2 linked regions of the Methylosinus sp. H3A genome follow. The protein of the gene in region 1 binds, or shares a complex with, the protein of each later gene. Links are inferred from orthologs where the notes say so. Each region holds a gene or a part of one and is shown in the gene's direction. Other genes may lie near its edges.

Region 1 (7,741 bases):
GGCCGCACGCCGATCAAGACCAATGTCCGCATCATCGCCGCGACCAATAAGGATCTGCGCGCGCTGATCCAGCAGGGCCTGTTCCGCGAAGATCTCTATTTCCGCCTCAACGTCGTGCCGCTGCGGCTGCCGCCGCTGCGCGAGCGCTCGGAGGACATCGCCGACCTCGTGCATCACTTCTTCAAAGTGGCGGCGAGCGAGGGCCTGCCGCAGAAATATATCGAGCAGGCGGCGCTCGACCGCATGAAGCGCTATCGTTGGCCGGGCAACATCCGCGAGCTGGAGAATCTGATCCGGCGCCTCGCGGCCCTGCATCCGCAGGAGGTCATCACCGAGCAGGTGGTGGAGCTCGAGCTCGAGCATGAGATGCGTCAGGCTTCGCCCGGCGACCGGCTCCTGCCGGCGACGTCCGTCATGGCGGATATGCCCTCCGACAAGGATTTGACGCTCTCCACCTCGGTCGAGCAGCATCTCGCCAAGCTGTTCCGTGACCATGGCGATCGCCTGCCGCCGCCGGGCCTCTATCATCGGGTCATCCGCGAGATCGAGGTGCCGCTGATCTCCGCCGCTCTCGCCGCGACGCGGGGCAATCAGATCAAGGCCGCGGAGCTGCTCGGCCTCAACCGCAACACGCTGCGCAAGAAGGTCAACGATCTCGACATCCGCCTGATGCGCTCGCCGCGATAGCGCGGACTCCTTCTCCCGCTCGCGGGAGAAGGGAGCGCGCGAGATTGCCACTCCGCGCATCGCGACCTATACAGGCGCATGTCCATGGCGGGAGAGATTCAGGCGCCTGCGCCGCCGGCCGCGCCCAGGAAAAGATCTTGGCGCCTGTGGTTCGGGCCGATCGCGGTCGTCGCGGCAGTGGCCTGCGCGCTCGCGACTTTCTTCGTCATGGCCGAGCTCGCGCCCGTCGCGCCGACCAGCGACGTCGTCTATCCTCTGTTCTTCGCCGACGCGGTCGCGCTGGTCCTGCTCGCCACTCTGGTGCTGGTCAAGGCGGGCTCGCTCATCGGTTCCTGGCGGCGCGGCGCGGCGGCGGCCGGGCTCCATATTCGCATCGTCGGCTTCTTCTCCGTGCTGGCGCTGACGCCGGCCATCATTCTCGCCATCGTCGGCTCGGTGACGCTCGAGCGCGCGCTGAACCCGCAATTCCTCGCCATGGTGAAGACCTCGGTGCATAGCACGGCGGAGGCGGCGCGCGTGTTCCGCGAGACGCAATGCCGCTCGCTGCTGCAGGAGGCGCAGCTCTCCGCCTCGGACCTCGATCGCGCGCGCGCCATGTTCAACGCCGATCGCGGGCTGTTCCACGAATTTTTTGTCTCGCGAGCGCGCTTCCTCGGTTTTTCCGTGGCGGCGATCGTCAAGACCGACGGACAGATATTGGAGCGCGTCGATGTGACGGCCGACGGCTCGGCGATCGTCATCGCGCCGCCGGCTTCCGATTTCGAGGATGCGCGCATAGGCGAGCCGCTCTGCCTCGTCATCGACGACGGGCGCACTTTCGTCGCGCTGCGGCCGCTGTCGACCTTTCCGGACACATTCCTCTATGTGACGCGTCCGGTCGATCCTTTCGGCGTGCAATTTCCGGAGCAGGCGGCGAGCCTCATCGCCACCTATGACGCTTTCGAGGCCTATCGCGGCGCGGTGAAGAAGGCCTTCACCGTCATGTATGCGCTGCTCGCCACCATAATGCTGCTCTCGGCGGTCTGGGTCGGTCTCGACTTCGTCGACCGGCTCGTCGCGCCGATCCGCGCGCTCATCGCCGCGACCGATCAAGTGTCCGCCGGCAATCTCGATGTGCGCGTCGATGTCGAGCGCTCGCACGGCGATCTCGCCCGGCTCGGCGCCGTCTTCAACAATATGACCAGCGAGATCGAGCAGCAGCAGAGCCGTCTGCTCACGGCCAATCGCCAGAACGAGGAGCGGCGTCTGTTCACCGAGGCGGTGCTCTCCGGCGTGCCGGCGGCCGTCATCGGCGTCGACGCGGAGGGGCGGATCAATGTGCTCAACCGTTCGGCGGAGGAGCTTCTCGTCGGCGGAGCGGGACGTGACGGCGCCACGGCGGCGATCGGCGCGCGGGCGGCCGAAGCTCTCCCCGAGATCGCGCCCATTCTGGCCGATGCGGTGGAAGCCTTTCCGCGCGCTATTCAGACGCAGATCAACATCAGGCGCGGCGCCAAGGAGCTGACGCTCGCCGTTCGAGTCACTTCGGCGAGCATGCAGCAGGGGGGCTCGGATTTCGTCGTGACGCTCGACGACATCACCGATCTCGTCACCGCGCAGCGGACCTCCGCCTGGGCCGATGTCGCTCGGCGCATCGCTCATGAGATCAAAAATCCGCTGACGCCGATCCAGCTCTCCGCCGAGCGCCTGAAGCGCAAATATGGCAAGCACATCACCTTCGAGCGCGACATCTTCGACCAATGCACCGACACGATCGTGCGGCAGGTCGACGACATCAAGCGCATGGTCGACGAATTCGCCTCCTTCGCCCGCATGCCCAAGGCGCGGCCCGAGCGCGACGATCTGTGCGACTGCATGCGCCAGGCCTTTTTTCTGACGCGAGTCGCCCATAACGACGTGGAAATGACACTGACACTGCCGGACGCGCCGGTCTTCGCGGTCTTCGACCGGCGGCTCTTGTCGCAGGCGCTCACCAATATCGTGAAAAACGCCGCCGAGGGCATCGCCGCCCGCGAGGACGCCGCGGCGCATGACGCCAAGCGGATCGATATCAGCCTCGGCGTGCGCGACGCAATGGCGGAGATCGATGTGATCGACAATGGCAAGGGATTCCCGGCCTTCAACCGACAGCGCCTGCTCGAGCCTTATATGACGACGCGCGCCGAGGGCACCGGGCTCGGCCTGCCTATTGTCGCCAAGATCATCGAGGACCATGGCGGACGACTCGAACTGCTCGACGCCCCCTCCGGAACCGGCGCCTGTGTGCGCCTGTTCATTCCGCTCGGCGAGGCCGCCGCGGCGGAGGAGGCGCAGGCGCGGACTTCGTGAATGGTGAGGCAGATGGTCAGCGACATTCTCATCGTCGACGACGAGGAAGACATCAGAGAGCTCGTCGCCGGCATTCTCGGCGACGAAGGCCATGGCGTTCGCACCGCCAAGGACGCCGATGGCGCGCTGGCGGCGATCGAGCAGCGCCGCCCGCATCTCGTCTTCCTCGACATATGGCTGCAGGGCTCGCGCCTCGACGGCATGCAGGTTCTGGAGATCATCCAGAAGCAGCACAAAGATCTGCCTGTGGTGATGATCTCGGGCCACGGCAATATAGAAACAGCGGTGAGCGCCATAAAGCTCGGCGCCTATGACTTCATCGAGAAGCCATTCAAGGCGGATCGTCTCCTGCTCGTCGCCGAGCGCGCGCTCGAGGCCTCGCATCTGCGCCGCGAGATCAGCGCGCTGCGCCAGCGCGCCGGCGCCTCGGACCGCATCGTCGGCAGCTCCTTCCCGGCGCATCAGCTGCAGCAGATCATCGCCCGCGTCGCGCCGGTCAATTCGCGCGTGCTCATCACCGGCCAGCCCGGCTCGGGCAAGGAGCTCGCCGCGCGTTGTCTCCATGCGGCTTCGCAGCGCGCCCTCGGCCCCTTCGTCGTCATCAATGCGGCGACGATCACGCCGGAAAATATGGAGATCGAGCTCTTCGGCAGCGAGGGCGGCGACGGGCCCCGTAAGATCGGCGCGCTCGAGGAGGCCCATGGCGGCACGCTCTTTCTCGACGAGATCGCCGACATGCCCAAGGACACGCAGTCGAAAATCCTGCGCGTCCTCGTCGAGCAGACGTTTCAGCGCGTCGGCGGGACGGCGCGCGTCGAGGTCGATGTGCGTATCATCTCCTCGTCGGCGCGCGACCTCGCCTCGGCGATAGAGGAGGGGGCGCTGCGCGAGGATCTCTTCCATCGCCTCTCCGTGGTGCCGATCCGCATCCCCTCGCTCGCCGAGCGTCGCGAAGATATCCCCGAGCTCATCGAATATTTCATGGAGCAGGTGTCGGCGACCTCCGGCATGCCGCGCCGCAAGATCAGCGAGGACGCGCTCGCCGTCATGCAATTGCACGACTGGCCCGGCAATATCCGCCAGCTCCGCAACAATGTGGAGCGGCTGATGATTTTGACCGCCGGCGACGCGACCGCCGAGGTTTCCGCCGATATGCTGCCCTCGGAGATCGGCCAGCTCGTCCCCTCGACGCCGGCCGGCGTGCGTGGCGAGAAACTGATGAGCCTGCCGCTGCGCGAGGCGCGGGAAGTGTTCGAGAGAGAATATCTGATCGCCCAGCTCAATCGCTTCAGCAACAATATTTCCCGAACGGCCGAATTTATCGGAATGGAGCGGTCGGCGCTCCATCGCAAGTTGAAGTCGCTCGCCATCGAATGAGGCGACAAATCTCGCCGATACAAGACCTTGTGAAAATTTCCTATTGGCTCTGCGGCTGTTTGGCTCTAGTTGATGCGTTTCGTCTCGTCGTAAACACGTCGAAACAGCGAGTTACAGGACCGTAAGTGGAGGCCTTTCGCCGCATGAAGGAGTTGCGTCTTGCGCATTGCGCCGGCGCAGTCTCTAATATGCGGTTGGATGGCTATGGACCGATAAGAGCGACGCAAGTCGCCCCGATAACGAAAAACAGAACAGGATAGCCGATGTCCTCCGAACGCGCGCAGAATCTGCAAGATACGTTTTTGAATTACGTGAGGAAGAACAAAGTCCCGCTCACGATTTTTCTGGTCAACGGCGTCAAATTGCAGGGCATCGTGACTTGGTTCGACAATTTCTGCCTCTTGCTGCGCCGCGATGGGCATTCCCAGCTCGTTTATAAACATGCGATCTCGACGATCATGCCCGGTCATCCGATCCATATGTTCGAGCCGGGTGAGGAAGGCGCGGAGAGCGCGCCAGAACGCCATCGCTGAGCGGGATTTCGGAAGATCGGCGCCCGATTTTCCGTTGAAAGTCCCGCGAAAACAATAGACGCTGACAAGATGCGGGGCGAGCCGCCGCCGCGCTTCGCTCAGCGGGTCGAGGTCGGGTTGAGCGAAAAAACATCAGCGTCCGAGGACCGGACCGCCGGCGCGTCCACAAAGGCTCTCGTGGTCGGCCCCTATCCCACGCGCACGCGGCCTTCCGAAGCCGCGGGGCAGGGGGCGGAGCGCGATCCTGTCTCCCGGCTCGCCGAAGCGGTCGGCCTCGCCGAGGCGATCGAGCTCGACATCGTCGGCGAGATCGCCGTCTCTCTGCACGACGTCCGGCCCGCGACCTATCTCGGCAAGGGCAAGGTCGAGGAGATCGCCGAGACGGTGAAAGCCGCCGAGGCGGAGCTGGTGACGATGGATTGCCAGCTCTCGCCGGTGCAGCAGCGCAATCTGGAAAGAGCCTGGGGCGCCAAGGTCATCGACCGCACCGGGCTGATCCTCGAGATTTTCGGCCGCCGCGCCCGCACCAAGGAGGGCGCGCTGCAGGTCGAGCTCGCCCATCTCGCCTATCAGAAATCGCGCCTCGTGCGATCCTGGACCCATCTCGAGCGTCAACGCGGCGGCTTCGGCTTCCTCGGCGGCCCCGGCGAGACGCAGATCGAGACCGATCGCCGCCTCATCGAGGAGCGCATGGCGCGCATCGAGCGCGACCTCGACCAGGTCAAGCGCACGCGCGGCCTGCACCGCAAGAAGCGCCGCGAGGTGCCCTATCCGGTCGTCGCGCTCGTCGGCTACACCAACGCCGGCAAATCGACGCTGTTCAATCGCCTGACCAAGGCCGGCGTGCTGGCCGAGGACATGCTGTTCGCGACGCTCGACCCGACGTTGCGGCAGATTCGCCTGCCGCATGGCGCAAAGATCCTGCTTTCGGATACGGTCGGCTTCATCTCCGATCTGCCGACCATGCTGATCTCCGCCTTCCGCGCCACGCTGGAAGAGGTGACGCTGGCCGACGTCATCCTGCATGTGCGCGACGTTTCGCATCCCGATTGGGAGGCGCAGGCCTCCGACGTCGAATCCATTCTCGGCGAGCTCGGCCTTTCCGGCGAGGCGGGGACGCGCATTCTCGAGGTCTGGAACAAGATCGACGCGCTCGATCCGGAGCGGCTCGCCGCCATGCGCGTCGCCGCGCGCGGCCGCAAGGGCGTCGACCGTCCCTCGCTCGTCTCGGCGCTGACCGGGGAGGGGCTCGACGCGCTGCTCGATCGCATAGAGACGCGACTGGCGGAAGGGCGCGTCCGGCTCGAGGTCGAGCTCGATCCCGCCGACGGCGCCGGCATCGCCTGGCTCCACGCCCATACGGAAGTGCTGGATCGGCAGACTTTGCCGGACGGGAGAGCGCGGCTTGTCGTGCGCGTCGCGCCGGAGCGATTCGACGGGGTGACGCGGCGCTATCCGCAGGCCGAAGTGCGCGCGGAAGCGACGACCCGGCGGCGCGCGCGCTAATTTCATAGGCGCGCCTCGAGCCGCGAGGCGTTCGCACTCCGAGGGGCCTCCGCATCATGGATCGAATCTATCTGGTGATCGCCATTCTCTGCGAGGTCGTCGGAACCTCCGCGCTCAAGGCGAGCGAGGCTTTTTCGAAGCCTTTGCCTTCGATCATCGTCGTCATCGGCTATGGCGTGTCCTTTTTCCTGCTGTCGCTCGCTCTGCGCAGCATTCCGGTCGCCGTCGCCTATGCGATATGGTCGGGCGTCGGCCAAGCGTTGATCGCCCTCGTCGCCTGGTTGGTGTTTCGCCAGACGCTCAATGCCGGAGAAATGGCCGGAATGGGTCTCATCATCGCCGGCGTCATTTTGCTGAGCCTCTTTTCCCAGACCGCCCATTGAGGACGCTTCGATGACTCTCTCCCTGCTCGTCGGCAATAAGGCCTATTCCTCCTGGTCGCTGCGGCCCTGGCTGCTGCTGAAGCAATTCGAGATTCCCTTCGAGGAGACGGTGGTTCCGCTCTATGGCCCGGAGTCGAAAGAGAGGCTCCTCGCCTTTTCGCCGGCCGGGAAGGTTCCGGCGCTACGCAGCGACGACGTAATCGTCTGGGATTCGCTCGCCATCATCGAATTCATCGCCGAGCGCTTTCCCGATCTCGCGATCTGGCCGCGCGATCCGGCGGCGCGGGCTCTGGCGCGCTCGCTCGCGGCGGAAATGCATTCCGGCTTCACCTCGATGCGAAGTGAATTCCCCACCAATTTCCGCCGCGCGCCGCGCCCGATCGCGCCGCCGAGCCGGGAGGCCGCCGCCGATATCGCGCGTATCGACGCCGCCTGGCGCGACGCGAGAGCGCGCTTCGGATCGGAGGGGCCGTTTCTCTTCGGCGCCTTCTCCGCCGCGGACGCCATGTTTGCGCCGGTCGTCTGTCGATTTACGACCTATGTCCTCGAGGTCTCGTCGCAAGCGCAGGATTATATGCACGCGATTCTCGCTCTGCCGAGCTATCAGGCATGGCTGAGCGAGGGACGCGGCGAGCCCTGGGTTCTGGAAAAATTCGAAAAGTGAGCGGGCCGCTGCTCACGCACGCTCGGCGGCTTTCGCCGCGAGCCACAATGCTTCCATCTCGTCTAGCGTCGAATCCTGCGGGCGCGTTCCCTTTTCCGTGAGCGCGCGCTCGATGAAGCGAAAGCGCCGCTCGAATTTGGCGTTGGCGCCGCGCAGCGCCTGCTCGGGATCGGCCCCGACATGGCGGGCGAGATTGGCGACGGCGAAGAGAAGATCGCCGATCTCCTCCGCGACCGCGGGCGAGGGAGGCGCGTCTCCTTCCC
Region 2 (7,684 bases), 430 kb from region 1 along the record:
GCTCTCGCATTCGGACAACAAGGAGAGCTGCATCAGCAGCGGCGCCGCATATTGCGCCAATTCGACGGCGAGCGCCGGATCGCCGCCGGCGCCGAAGGCCCAAGCCTTTGCGAGGCGCAGATTGGACAGATTGGGACAGGCGGGACCGAACCATCGGTCGACCGTCTGCTTATGCCCTTCGACGCTCGTCTGATCGCGGATGACCGCCGCCAGATAGCGCGTCAGACGCGAAAGAACGCGATCCTCCTCGCCGCGCAAGCGGAGCTTCGCCAGACAATGCGCTCGCGTCGTGTCCAACAACCGATAGAGCGCGCGCCCGCTTGCGCATTCTCGTATCACGAGCGATTTCTCGACCAATCGCGCCAGCGCCTCGATCAATCCATTTTGGGAAACGCCCTCTCCGGAGATCACATGCAGACAGGCGTCGAGGTCTGCGCCGCCGACGAAAATCGACAATTGGTCGAGCACGGTCTTATCGCGTGCGTCCAACCGATCATAGCTCCAGTCGATCATGTTACGGAGCGTCTGATGCCGATCCGGCGTGTCGCGCGGCAGAAGACCGACGAGATCGAAATCCTTTTGCAGGAGCCGATCGAGATCTTGCGGGCTGAAGCTGGAAAGATGCGCGACCGCGAGCTCGATGGCGAGAGGAATGCCGTCGAGCCGCCGAACGATATTTCGGATGGCATCCACATCGGTCTCGGCGAGCGTATATTCGCCCGCCATGTCTCGCGCGCGTCGAATGAACAGCTCGAGAGCGCCATAGGCGCCGGCGCTCGCAAAATCGAGATGCTCGTTCGCGCTGGGCAAGCCGAGCGGCGCGAGCCGAATGATCCGCTCGTCGCGAACACGCAAAGTCTCGCGCGAGGTCGCGAGGATCGGCGTCGCAAGACCCATGCTTCGGATGTCGCGAATGAAGCGCCTGACGCTGTCGAGAACATGCTCGCAGCAATCGAGAACGAACAGCGGCGTGTTCTTCGGCAGGGCGGACAGCGCCGCCTGAGCGATGTTTTGCGCGCCCGCGCCGACGTCGAGCTCGCGCGCGAGCGCGGGCCAAATATCTTCGTCTTCCGATCCATTCGACAGGTCGAGCCAGATCGGATCAGGAGGCGCCTCCGCAAGGAGCGCGCGCGCGACGCATTTTGCAACGGTGGTCTTGCCGATGCCGCCCGGTCCAGTGATGGTGAGGGACACATTCGGCCCGAGAGAATCGATGGCTTCGCGTATCGTGTCGTCCCGACCGACGATCGCGCCGGTTTCGAAGCGCTTTCGGCGTTCCGCGCTCTGCGTTGGTCTCTCGATCGCACTTTCGACAAACCGAGGCTCTGAGCGAAAGCTCACCGTTCCGCTGAAATAATAGCCGGTTCGAGCGACGGTCCCGATCAGCCGAGCCCCATCCGATTTCAGCGCGCTTCTCAATTCATTGATCTGAAATCTCAAAGCTCCATCCGAAATCTGCGATGCTCCCCAGACCTCCGCGACGATGTCGGCTCGCTTGACCGTCTCGCCCGGTGTCCGGATCAAGAGAAGCAGGATGTCGAGCGCTCGATCCCCGATCGGCACGGTCTGATCGCCGCGGGATAGGCGACGGGAGCGCGTTTCCAGCCGGAAATCCCCAAAGGTGTAGACGCCCTCCATAACATCCCCCGAGCCGGGCTCTTCTGCGACGATCCGCGCCGCGTCGTTCCCGGCTAACATAAACTAACAAAATCAGATTTGTAACGTGAATTAAATACACATAATTGTCTCTGTCCGGGACGGGCGAATTGTCTCCCGACCGTCGAGCGCGCGGGCCTACCGAGGCGGATACGGCGCAGAATCCTTTTCGTAACATGCTGAAGGAAAATGAAAATGGATGCAGCGGCAAAAGGCGCGAGCCCGAAAGCGGGCGCCATAAAGGACTCTCTCGGCTGCTCGCTGACCGAGCTGAGCAAGGACCAGGCATTGGACGCGGGCCATATGGTTTTTCGCCGCAAGGCCGCCAGTGGGCGGCATCGTGCGCAAGTCGCCACGCCGGCGCAGGATCGCGGCGTTCTGATCGGGATTTCCCTGGCCGACGGGCACCGGCGCAGCCTTCGAGAAGGGCGAGCCGCGCATGATTGCCTATTCGATCATGGCGACATCTATCTCCGAGACTTCGAAGAGAACTACAAAGCCGAGTTGGATGGAAGCTTCGATTTCTTTCTCATCGAGTTGATGCCGGAGTTTTGGCGGGATGCAGAAAAAGTCGCAGGCGTTTCACCGGATGTCGGACTGGCCCGCCAGCTCGCGAAGCGAGACATAACCTTATATCACCTCGCAAACGCCGTTCTCCCACTCCTCGAGGATCCGGAGCTCCTCGATTCGATGCTGGTCGAGCAGATGGCGACTACGATCGGCGCGCATCTGTTGAAGCGTCATGGCGATCGGCGAAGCGAAGCGACGGGCTTCGATCGCGGACTGGGTTCCGTGATGGTTCGGAAGGCGAAGGAGATGCTCGTCTCCACCGACGAGGAGGATGGGACGTCGATCGCCGCGATCGCTGAGGCCTTGAATATGTCTCGCAGTCACTTTTTCAGGGCTTTTCGCGAGTCGACGGGTATCAGCCCCTATCAATGGCTGCTGAAGCAGCGGATCGACAATGCGCAGCGCTTGTTGCGCACGACGAACCTCCCCTTGTCGGAAATCGCGCTTCACTGCGGCTTTTCCGACCAAAGTCATTTCACGCGAATTTTCAGCCGGGATGTCGGAGTGACGCCGAAGGTTTGGCGGCAGCGCGTGCGATAGTAGGACGCGCAGCCGTCACGGGACGATTGTGAAATAGCGCATACGAACATGCAAGACGTTTCGCAGCAGCCGGCGTATCCGATCGTCATGAAAAATCGTGAGGATCGATGATGACTTGGTCCAGATTGACGACCACGGCCGGCGCGCCTGTCGCCGACAATCAGAATAGCCTCTCGGCCGGGCCGCGCGGGCCGTTGCTGTTGCAGGATTGGCGTCTGCTCGAAAAGCTGGCGCATCAAAATCGCGAACGCATTCCAGAGCGCGTCGTTCACGCCAAAGGCTGGGGCGCGCATGGTCAATTCACAGTAACGCATGACATCAGCGGCTATACATGCGCTTCGCTGTTCTCCGGCGTTGGCAAGACCACGCCGCTGATCGCACGCTTTTCGACGGTCGCCGGCGAGCTCGGCGCCGCCGACGCCGAGCGCGACGTTCGCGGATTTGCCTTGAAATTCTACACGGATGAGGGAAACTGGGATTTGGTCGGCAATAACACGCCGGTGTTTTTCGTGCGAGACCCGCTCAAATTTCCTGATTTTATCCGAACGCAGAAGCGGCACCCGCGGACCAATCTCCGTTCCGCGACGGCGATGTGGGACTTTTGGAGCCTGACGCCGGAAAGCCTGCATCAGGTCACGATATTGATGTCGGATCGCGGCTTGCCGCAGACGCCTATGCATATGAATGGTTATGGCAGCCACACCTATCGGTTTTGGAACGCCGCCAACGAATGCTGCTGGGTGAAGTTCCATTTCAAGACCCGGCAAGGACACAAGCATTTCACCAATGATGAGGCGTCACACATCGTCGGTCAGAGCCGTGAGACCTATCAGGAGGCTCTGTTCGGCGCGATCGAGGCGGGGGCGTTCCCACGCTGGACTCTGTTCATCCAGATCATGAGCGAAGCGCAAGCGCGCGCCTGCGCTTTCAACCCCTTCGATGTGACGAAAGTCTGGCCGCACGCCGACTTCCCTCTGATCGAAGTCGGCGAGATGGAGCTGAACCGCAACGCCGATAATTATTTCGCCGAGATCGAACAGGCGGCGTTCAGCCCATCCAATTTCGTGCCGGGAATAGGCGCGAGCCCCGACAAAATGCTCCAGGCGCGAATTTTCAGCTACGCCGATGCGCATAGATATCGGCTCGGGACGCATTACGAGTCGCTGCCGGTGAATCGACCTCGATCGCCTGTGAGAGTCTACCATAAGGACGGTGCGATGAACTTCGTCGGTCAGCAGACCGGAGTGGTCGACGCCTATTATGAGCCGAACAGCTTCGGCGGCCCGGCCGAGAGCCCGGAGTTTCGCGAGCCGCCGATGCCGATCGAGGGGGACGGCGCACAATGGGACCAGCGCGGCGACGATGATTATTACAGCCAGCCACGCGCGCTCTTCGCATTATTCGACGAGGGCGAGAGAGCGCGGCTCTTTTCGAATATCGCGGCTGCGATGGCTGGCGTTCCAGCGGAGATCGTCGAGCGCCAATTGGCGCATTTCGACGCCGTCGATCCGGGCTATGGTTCGGGAGTGCGCGCGGCGTTGAAGCGCGACTGAGCGAAACTCGGACGCGAGAGCATTCTCCGGCCGTCTCGGACGATGGCTCGAGATCGCGCAGGGAGCGTTCGGCGTAGAGGGTGAGCATCATGTCGTGGCGAGGCGGCGGAAACGCATTGGCGTTGATCGTGATCGTCTCGGCTTGCGGCGCGCATGCGGATGAAGCCGCGAGCGTCGCGCCGAGCCGACCGCGACTCATGTCCAATCGTTGGCAGGAGAATTGGTCCGCGCTCGCCGATCCCGGCCTCCGCACAGAGCCCGGAGACGAGCTCAAATTTATCCCGCTGTCGCCGAGCGATCCGAATTTCTATCTCTCCTTCGGCGCGACTCTGCGTGAGCGCTTCGAGCTTGCCAATGCGCCGTCCTTCGGCGTCGGCAAAACCAATCGGAACGACAGCTATCTGCTTCAGCGCATTCAGCTGCACGCCGATTTGCATTTGAGTGAGGATTGGCGACTCTTTGCGCAGATCGAGGATGCGCGCGCCTTCGACAAAAAAAATCTGGGAAAGGCCGATCAGAATCCTCCCGATCTTCGTTTGGCCTTTTTGGAATATGGCCATGCGTTCCCCGATGGCGTGCTGAAGGCGCGCATCGGTCGCCAGGAGTTCGCTTTCGATCTCCAGCGCTTCGTCTCGAATCGAGACGGTCCGAACGTCAGGCAAGCCTTCGACGCGGCGTGGCTCGATTTCGAGGCGGAGCCTTGGCGCATTCTCGGCTTCGTAAGCCGCCCGGTTCAATATTATCGGGAACAGGCTTTCGACGATAGATCGACGAGAGATATTCAATTCCATACCCTGCGCATGGAGCGGCATGTCTTCGGCCAGAACGAGCTCTCCGCTTATTATTCCTTTTTCGGCAATAGGAATGCTTCCTATCTGGATGCTTCGGGAAACGAGCGGCGACATATTTTCGATATTCGCTTCGCCGGAGAGAAAGACGGATTTGATTGGGATGTCGAGGGAATGGCGCAGTCGGGAAACGTCGGCGCCAAGAGCATTCGCGCATGGGCTGTGGGGGCGCGCGCAGGCTATCGCTTCTCGATGCTGCCGCTGAGGCCGCGCATAGGCATTCAAGCGGATGCAGCCTCAGGGGACCGGCGCAGGGGAGATGGACGGATCGAGACCTTCGATCCGCTATTTCCCAATGGCTATTACTTCACGCTGGCGGGATTCACCGGCTATGCGAATCTCATTCACCTCAAACCGTCCCTCACTCTCGCGGCGAGCGACAAGGTGACTGTGCTCGCGGGCATCGGCCTGCAATGGCGCGAAACCACAGCGGATGCGATCTATGTGTTTCCGAATATCGCCGTCGCCGGCACCGCAGGATCGCCCGGCCGTTGGACAGGCGCCTATGAGCAATTGCGCGTGGATTGGTCTGTAACGGCCAATCTTTCCGCCGCGCTCGAATGCGTGCATTTCGCGGCGGGTGACACAATTCGTCGCGCCGGCGGACATGACGCCAATTATCTCGGCGCGGAAGTCAAATTTCTGTGGTGAACGAACCTATGAGGCGACGCGCTCGGCGCCGGAGGCGCTCGAGGATGCGGCAATGAGATGGGTGACTTTAGGCTCCTGGTCGGCCCCGAATTGGCGAACCATTTCCTGAAGGATGCGATCGGCGTTCGTCACGCGACGATGCTGCCGCAAATGCTCGAGCCAAGAAGCGACGTAGAAGATTTCGACGAAGCGTCCCTCTTGGGCGACGTCTTCGAAAATATCCCAGGCATAGGCTCCGTCGCGGCGTCGTCCTTCGCCGAGCTGGCGGACAGCTCGTAGAAACGCGTCGCGATGCCGGGAGTCGACGGAATATTCGACGCTGATCATGACGGGGCCGCGATCCGCCTCCGCATCGATCGAGATCACCGGGTTCGGCCAATGCATGGACGGAGTGAGATCGGGGCCGGCGCCTGCGGAGAGCTTCCATCGGCGGCTCGGCAGAATGCCGAACAGAAGTCCTGCCGCTGCGACGTAATTCGTCGTCGAAAGATCGAGCATCGTGGCCATTTGCCCCCAGACGGCGCTGCCGAGGGTCATCGCGCCGAAGAAAGCGGTCACGAACATGGCGAGTCCGCGTCCCCGCACCCAGTCCGGCAACGAAATCTGCGCCGAAACATTGAGCGTCGCGATCACGAGGATCCAGGAGAAGCCGGCGAGAACGCATGCGGCTAAGGCAGGCGTCGGCGAGCGCGCGAGCCCGAGCGTCGCCAACGTGGCCGCTGTGCCGCAGGAGCCCAGAATGACGAGCCGGTCCGCGTCGAGCACGCGCCTCAGGCGCGGCAGCGCGAAGGCGCCGACGACGGCGCCGAGGCCGATGGCGCCGAGAAGAAGTCCATAGACGGCAGGGCCGCTGTCGATCTGGCTGCTTGGCGATCAGTGGAAGGAGAGCCCAATAGGCGCTCGCGAAAAAGAAGAAGAAAGCCGCTCTCATCAGAGCGGCCCGCAATGGCCGATTATAGCGGGCATGGCGAAATCCGATGATCAATGCGCTCATCAGCCGCTCGGCCGGCAAAGCATGCTCCGTTTTCGCCGGCGGACGCCACCAGAGCAGCGCGCCGATTACGGCGAAATTGCTCGCGGCGTTGAGCCAGAATGGAGCCGCGTTTCCGAATACGCCGATGACGACGCCCGCGAGGGCTGGACCGATGGCGCGGCTGATGTTGATGCCGACGCCATTGCCCGCGACCGCTGCGGGGAGATCGCGGCGAGGGACCAACTGCGGAACGATCGATTGCCAGGCGGGTGCGGTGAGGGCTGCTCCGATGCTCAGGAGGAAGGTGCAGAGCAGCAAGAGGAAAGGAGTGATGATATCGAGCCTGACGAGCACGGCGCTCGCTGCGGCGACGATTGTGACAGAAATTTCCGCGTAGATGAGGAAACGGCGTCTGTCGACGATGTCGGCGAGCACGCCAGCCGGCAGCGCGAAGAGAAACATGGGCAGGCTCGACGCGACCTGGATCAGCGATACTGTCATCGGGCTAGCGTCCAGGCCGGTCATCAGCCAGCCGGATGCGGCGTTGTACATCCAGGTTCCGATGTTCGAGACGACCGTCGCGGTCCATATGATTGCGAAAGTACGATGGCGGAACGCGGACCAAAAGGATTGGCTGGCGGATAGATCGTTCGGCTCATGAGATTTGAGATCGATCATCGGTCGTTTCCCGGCAGATTCGTTCAGAGCGGTTTGGCGGAGGTCCGTGTTCGCGCAGGGTGAATCGAACTTCGATGAGCGCTCTATTCACCCTGCGCAATCACTGTCGTGGGACGCTGATTGCTTGCTTCAGCCTCGCGCTGCGGTCCCGAGCGCCTGTCCTTCTGAATGCGGGAGCCTGACGGCGAAGGCGCCGGGGCCGAGCAGGGCCTGCA

What was found.
Region 2: the proteins of hfq (region 1) and IY145_RS17680 are in contact, whole or in part, in a crystal structure (PDB 3VU3), measured with the Escherichia coli proteins. The link is inferred for Methylosinus sp. H3A from one-to-one orthologs.

Annotation. Positions count from the first base shown.
Region 1 is NZ_JADNQW010000005.1:3,629,477-3,637,217, forward strand. What follows is about bases 3,324-6,290. They hold hfq (RNA chaperone Hfq), read left to right. Parts: upstream 3,324-4,655; coding sequence 4,656-4,925; downstream 4,926-6,290. Other genes in these bases: IY145_RS19775 (sigma-54 dependent transcriptional regulator), read left to right, coding at 3,324-4,392; hflX (GTPase HflX), read left to right, coding at 5,043-6,290. Outside these bases: ntrC (nitrogen regulation protein NR(I)), read left to right, coding at 1-687; IY145_RS19770 (sensor histidine kinase), read left to right, coding at 766-3,015; more of IY145_RS19775, read left to right, coding at 3,028-3,323; more of hflX, read left to right, coding at 6,291-6,431; IY145_RS19790 (multidrug efflux SMR transporter), read left to right, coding at 6,488-6,814; IY145_RS19795 (glutathione S-transferase family protein), read left to right, coding at 6,825-7,478; mazG (nucleoside triphosphate pyrophosphohydrolase), read right to left, coding at 7,491-7,741. UniProt on the Escherichia coli protein: RNA chaperone that binds small regulatory RNA (sRNAs) and mRNAs to facilitate mRNA translational regulation in response to envelope stress, environmental stress and changes in metabolite concentrations.
Region 2 is NZ_JADNQW010000005.1:3,199,304-3,206,987, forward strand. The notes cover bases 2,188-5,097. They hold IY145_RS17680 (catalase), read left to right. Parts: upstream 2,188-2,876; coding sequence 2,877-4,319; downstream 4,320-5,097. Other genes in these bases: IY145_RS17675 (helix-turn-helix transcriptional regulator), read left to right, coding at 2,188-2,766; IY145_RS17685 (alginate export family protein), read left to right, coding at 4,409-5,097. Outside these bases: IY145_RS17670 (ATP-binding protein), read right to left, coding at 1-1,194; more of IY145_RS17675, read left to right, coding at 1,852-2,187; more of IY145_RS17685, read left to right, coding at 5,098-5,818; IY145_RS26185 (MFS transporter), read right to left, coding at 5,825-6,676; IY145_RS17695 (DoxX family protein), read right to left, coding at 7,599-7,684.